Regions from separate parts of the Pseudoalteromonas sp. UBA2102 genome, predicted to be linked through region 1. Evidence: predicted binding sites of a transcription regulator. Region 1 holds the regulator's gene; the other holds the start of a gene.
The links. Region 1 encodes MetJ, which represses methionine synthesis genes. Its sites were predicted from a motif close to TAGACGTCTAGACGTCTA; they were not measured.

Region 1 (3,338 bases):
CTAGATTCTATTGATATTGAAGTTAAGCATCGCACCACCGAAGACTTTATAAATACAGTGGCTAATATTGCCGACACGTTTGGTGGTATTAACTTAGAAGATATTAAAGCGCCAGAGTGTTTTGAAATTGAAAAAGCACTTATTGAGCGTTGCAGTATTCCGGTTTTTCATGATGACCAACACGGTACCGCTATTGTAACTGCGGCAGGTATGCTTAACGCCTTAGAAGTGCAGGGCAAATCAATAGAAGATGCCATTATTGTATGTTTAGGTGCAGGCGCTGCAGCGGTTGCTTGTATGGAGCTGTTAATTAAGTGTGGTGCACTGCGCGAACATATTTATATGCTAGACCGCAAAGGGGTTATTCATACTCGCCGCGATGACTTAAACGAATACAAACAGCTTTTTGCTAACAATACAGATAAGCGTACTCTACAAGATGTAATTGCTGATGCTGATGTGTTTGTAGGTGTATCGGGTCCTAACTTACTTGCACCTGAAGATCTAAAACTAATGGCTGATAAGCCAGTGGTGTTTGCATGTTCAAACCCAGATCCTGAAATTGCACCTGAGCTTGCGCACAGTGCACGTAAAGACTTAATTATGGCAACGGGGCGTTCTGATTTCCCTAACCAAGTTAATAATGTTTTATGTTTCCCGTTTATTTTCCGTGGTGCACTTGATGTACGTGCAAGCGCCATTAACGATGAAATGAAAATAGCCGCTGTCGAAGCTATTCGTAGTATTGCTAAAGAGCCAGTGCCTGAGCAAGTATTAAAAGCAGCGGGTGTAGAAAAGCTCGAATTTGGTGCAGATTACATTATTCCTAAACCTATGGACCCGCGTTTATTACCACGTATAGCCAAGGCGGTTGCTATTGCTGCTGTTGAATCGGGCGTGGCACAAATTGACTTACCGGAAAATTATATGGCGTAATATATAGCGCTTAAACAAAAAAAACCTCAGCATGCTGAGGTTTTTTTTTAAAAAAAGACGTTTTATTCTTCGTCTAAAATAGGCACTTCTAAACCCATTTCTTGCATTATCTTTTTAACTTCTTCGGGTACTTTTTCTGCGTTATCTTTACGTAGGTCATCATCATTAGGTAATGGCTGGCCTGTAAAGGCATGCAAAAACGCTTCGCATAGTAACTCGCTATTTGTTGCATGACGCAGGTTGTTTATTTGACGACGTGTACGCTCATCAGTTAATACTTTTAATACATTTAGCGGGATCGAAACGGTGATCTTTTTAACTTGCTCTGATTTTTTCCCGTGTTCTGCGTATGGGTGAATATACTCACCATTCCATTTAGCCATAAGATGTATCGTTGCCTCAGATTATTAATTTCTCACACGGCGTAAAAAGCGTGTAAATATGCGTGAAATTCTATCGTTTTAAAAAAGATAGTCAAATAATAGATAGCAATCTATCTTAATAAGCTGGCTGTAATAGTAAATACAGCCTCATTGAAGTTTTACGCGTCTGTTATTTTTAGCCATCTAGAGCTTTAAATGCTTTGACTTATTATAATGGATAACTTACTCTTTTAGACGTCTAAACATCCAAATTAATCAGGTGACGAATATGAGCGAAAAAAACAAAGCAACCATTGCTGTACGAAATGGGGTTGATGCCGATAAACATCATGGCGCCGTTGTACCGCCAATTTATTTATCGACGACTTATTCGTTTGCCGATTTTGATACTAAGCGCGCATACGACTATGGACGCAGTGGTAATCCTAATCGCGATATTTTAGCTGACACTTTAGCAGAACTTGAAGGTGGCGCACGCGGAATTATTACTGCTACGGGCATGGCAGCAGTGCACTTAGCCACACAGTTATTAAATAACGATGATACATTGGTTATTCCTCACGATTGTTATGGCGGCAGCTACCGTTTATTTACGTCGTTAGAAAAGCGCGGCTTGCTTAAACTTAAAGTACTTGATTTAACTAAAGCAGAAAGCCTAGAACAAATTTTAACCATTAAACCTAAATTAATTTGGATAGAAACACCAAGTAACCCTGTGCTGCGCCTAACGGATATTAAAGCCGTGACGGATATAGCAAAACAGTGCGGTGCATTAGTGGCCGCCGATAACACCTTTTTATCACCGGCATTACAAAACCCAATTAAGTTTGGCGTAGATATTGTTGTGCACTCAACCACTAAATATATAAACGGCCATTCTGATGTTGTAGGCGGTGCAGTTGTTGCTGCAACACAAGAGCTTGGTGATGAGCTTGCTTGGTGGGCCAATAACATTGGTATTACCGGCGCACCATTTGATAGCTATTTAACGTTACGTGGTTTACGTACTTTAAATGTGCGTTTAAAACAGCACCAAGAAAATGCCCTGGCAATTGCTAAATACCTAGAAAGCTCTGAGTATGTTAGCCAAGTTTACTACCCATGCCTTGAATCGCATCCTCAACATGCGCTTGCTAAAGCCCAACAGCTTGGGTTTGGTGGTATGGTTAGTTTTGATATTAAAGGCGATGTGAATGATGCAGCGGCGTTTTTAACGAGCCTTAAAGAATTTAGCTTAGCAGAATCGTTAGGTGGGGTTGAGAGTTTAATTTGTCATCCTGCGACCATGACTCACGCAGGTATGGAAGCTCAAGCACGTTTAGAGGCGGGTGTGGGCGATACGCTAATTCGTATTTCGGTCGGTATTGAAGATGTAGAAGACCTACTGGCTGATTTTGAACGTGTATTTAACTTAGTTAAACCTGGTCAAAATAAAAATGTAGGGCGTGTTGGTAAAGCTGCAGGCAATGCCAATGGTGATGTAAAGCAGCAGGCTGCTCATCCAGCTTTGTGGTGATTGAGTATGGTAAAAAGTGTACATAAATTTGGCGGCTCAAGCTTAAGCTCGGGCGAGCGCTATCAAAGTGTGACAAAAATAATTATTGGCCACACACAGCCTGGCGATTGCGTGGTTGTATCTGCTGCGGGTAAAACCACTGATACATTGGTTTCGCTGTGGCAAAGTTATCAACAACAAGATAAGCAAGCCGTTGCTGATATTTTGCTGCAATTGAGCAATCACCAAACGGCATTAATTGAAGAGTTATTAAAAGCCGATGCTAAACACACGGCTTTAGCTGTGTTAGCGCAAGAGCTAAGTGATGTAGCGGAGCAAGCCAGCAAGCAGCAGTTACAAGAGGCGGCCTTACTGGCGCATGGGGAGCTGTGGTCTGCGCGATTATTAGCAGCCTATTTAACGCAATTAAACATTCAAGCGTGTGCTCATGATGCTAGAGCGCTGTTTAGTGTAACAAGCGGGGAGCTTTTGCATGCGCAAAACAAACAGCAATGCAGCCAAGT
Region 2 (3,338 bases), on a different contig from region 1:
GGTATGCTTTTGCGTATGCTGCAAATTTTTCGTCCCAGCTAGATTCAAGCTGTTGACCTTTTTCTTTGCTATCCCACTGTGCGTAAATATCATCAGGGATTTCAAATGCACCGCCAGACCAGCCTAAAAATTCGCGAGACGCTGTAATTTCGTCATCACCTAATGGCGCGCCGTGACAATCGTGGCTACCAGATTTATTAGGTGAACCGTAACCAATCACTGTTTTACAACAAATTAGTGATGGTTTGTCGGTAACACTTTGAGCCTCTGCTATTGCAGCACTAACAGCATCGCTGTCGTGGCCATCAACGTCACTTATTACATGCCAGCCGTACGCTTTAAATCGTGCTGGTGTATCGTCGCTAAACCAACCTTCAACTTCACCATCGATTGAAATACCGTTGTCATCCCAAAAAGCCACTAACTTGCCAAGGCCTAATGTGCCAGCAAGTGAACATGCTTCATGAGAAATACCTTCCATTAAACAACCGTCACCCATAAATGCATATGTGTAGTGATCAACAATGTCGTGGCCTTCACGGTTAAATTGTGCAGCAAGCGCTTTTTCAGCAATCGCCATACCTACCGCATTTGTGATCCCCTGACCTAGTGGGCCCGTAGTAGTTTCAATTCCTGGTGCATAACCGTACTCAGGGTGGCCTGGCGTTTTAGAATGCATTTGACGGAAGTTTTTAATTTCATCAAGTGGTAAGTCGTAACCAGTTAGGTGCAATAGAGAATAGATAAGCATTGAACCGTGGCCGTTTGAAAGAATAAATCTGTCACGGTCAGCCCACTCTGGATTAGTTGGATTATGCTTTAGATAATCGCGCCATAATACTTCTGCGATATCGGCCATGCCCATTGGGGCTCCAGGGTGGCCAGATTTGGCCTTTTGTACTGCGTCCATTGACAAGACGCGAATAGCATTTGCAAGTTCTTTGCGAGATGGCATGAATTCTCCTACCTTTATGTGTATTTGCGCGGGTACTTATGTGTTCGTTAATACCCTTAAGTAACTTAAGAGCTGTTATAGCAACCATTCTTACTTAATGTGGGTGCAGTGTGCAATTAAAAACCCCATAAAAATGGGCTATTATGAATATTTTTTAAGACCAAAAAGTTATTACTCATTTTATTTAGACGTCTAGGCGTAAAAACACTATGCAAGGTGTTTTGTTTTAGATAAAATACGCCCCTTAATTTTTTAGCGCTAATACCGACGTTTGTGAAGCGCAATATTTGTGAGCAGAAATACAATGGCAAAACATTTATTTACTTCTGAATCTGTTTCTGAAGGTCATCCGGATAAAATCGCCGATCAAATCTCTGATGCGGTACTTGATGCTATCCTAGAGCAAGACTCTCATGCCCGTGTTGCGTGCGAAACTTACGTAAAAACCGGTATGGTTATGGTTGGTGGTGAAATTACCACTAGCGCATGGGTTGATATTGAAGAAATTACACGTAAAACAGTACGTGAAATTGGCTACACGCATTCAGACATGGGTTTCGATGCAGACTCGTGTGCAATTTTAAACACTATTGGTAAGCAGTCTCCTGATATTAACCAAGGTGTTGACCGTACTAGCCCAGAAGAACAAGGTGCTGGCGACCAAGGCTTAATGTTTGGTTATGCATGTAACGAAACAGAAGTACTAATGCCTGCGCCAATTACTTACTCACACCGTTTAGTACAGCGCCAAGCGCAAGTACGTAAAAGCGGCGAGCTTAACTGGTTACGCCCAGATGCAAAATCTCAAGTAACTTTTGCATACGAAAACGGCAAGCCTGTAGGTATTGATGCAGTTGTACTTTCTACTCAGCACGCTGAAGAAATTTCGCAAAATGACTTAGTAGAAGCCGTGATGGAAACCATCATAAAGCCGGTACTTCCTGCAGAGCTTATTACAAGCGCGACTAAATTTTTCATTAACCCAACGGGTCGTTTTGTAATTGGCGGACCTATGGGCGACTGTGGTTTAACGGGTCGTAAAATCATCGTAGATACATACGGTGGTATGGCACGTCACGGTGGTGGTGCTTTCTCAGGTAAAGATCCATCAAAAGTTGACCGCTCAGCTGCATACGCTGCACGTTACGTTGCTAAAAACGTAGTTGCGGCTGGCCTTGCTGATAAATGTGAATTACAAGTATCTTACGCAATTGGTGTAGCCGAGCCTACCTCTATCAGCGTTGAAACCTTTGGTACAAGCAAGCTTGAAGAAGGTCGTTTAATTGAGCTTATTCGTGAGCACTTTGACCTACGCCCTTACGGCTTAATTCAAATGCTTGATTTAGAGCGCCCAATTTACCAACCAACAGCGGCATACGGTCACTTTGGTCGTGACGAATTCCCATGGGAACGTACAGATAAAGCAGACGCACTTCGCGCAGCTGCTGGCCTATAAGCCAAAATGCATTAAATAATAAACGGCCCTTTTAAGGGCCGTTTTTATATCTAAAGCAAAGGCTAATTATGCGCTTTATATCAATTGCATTAATTTAGTTGTTTATCATAGCACCCAGTAAATAGTGCAATAACAAAGGAATTTACGGCGTACAGTTATTTTATATAAATAATTTTAACGCAGTCAGTGCGCTATTTAATACGCTAAACTAATCGTGTTTTGAATTAAATTGGTATTAACTAGCCCTCGAATTTCGTACGGTTTTAGGTATATACTCTTTGCATAATAAAAGCTTAAGGGATAAGTAAATGGCCAATAATTTTCGCGTTATGTTTGTAGGGCTCGCCGAGGGCACTGAGGCTAAAACGGCCTGCGTAAATTTAGCAAGTAAGCTAAAAACGTCTGAAGATAAAGTAACTCAGTTTTTTAATGGCAAAGCACTCTTTGCACCTAGCAATAAAGACAAAGCCTTAAAGCAGGCCAAATTACTGGCAAGCCTAGGCATTAAAAGCAAGTTACAAGCCACAGGTGAGCTGCCCACTCAAAGCCCTAGCGCAGCTAGTCAGCGTGATGAACGGATTTTTGATGCCCTTGATTACATAACGAGCAGCTTGATCCGCCTAGAAGAAAAACTAGAAGAGCTAGAACAAAGGCTTCCAACCAATGAGCTAAAAAGCCCTACAGACGAAAGTGATGAGTGGCAAGAAGATGATCTTATGCTTGACGAGCAGCTCGATGAACCCGTTAAAACGCGTAGCAATACTTTGTTATATTCACTGATTGCCACTGCCGTTTTACTACTTATTGTGCTTGCTGTTTACTTAGCTTTTCCTGATTTAGTGTCTATTTAATCAAAGGTGCGTAATTACAATGAGCAATAAACGTACACACATACGCCAATCTATTCGCCAATTACGCAATAATCTA

Region 2: the regulator MetJ is predicted to act here: its motif matches at 1,141-1,158, upstream of metK (methionine adenosyltransferase).

The regions. Positions count from the first base shown of each region.
Region 1 is NZ_DCYU01000134.1:16,594-19,931, reverse strand. Features, by position in the region: gene B2R65_RS17375 (malic enzyme-like NAD(P)-binding protein) at 1-936, shown strand, start outside; gene metJ (met regulon transcriptional regulator MetJ) at 999-1,319, opposite strand; gene metB (cystathionine gamma-synthase) at 1,588-2,835, shown strand; gene metL (bifunctional aspartate kinase/homoserine dehydrogenase II) at 2,842-3,338, shown strand, end outside.
Region 2 is NZ_DCYU01000060.1:16,520-19,857, reverse strand. Features, by position in the region: gene tkt (transketolase) at 1-955, opposite strand, end outside; gene metK (methionine adenosyltransferase) at 1,260-2,411, shown strand; gene B2R65_RS07615 (hypothetical protein) at 2,720-3,262, shown strand; gene B2R65_RS07610 (5-formyltetrahydrofolate cyclo-ligase) at 3,282-3,338, shown strand, end outside.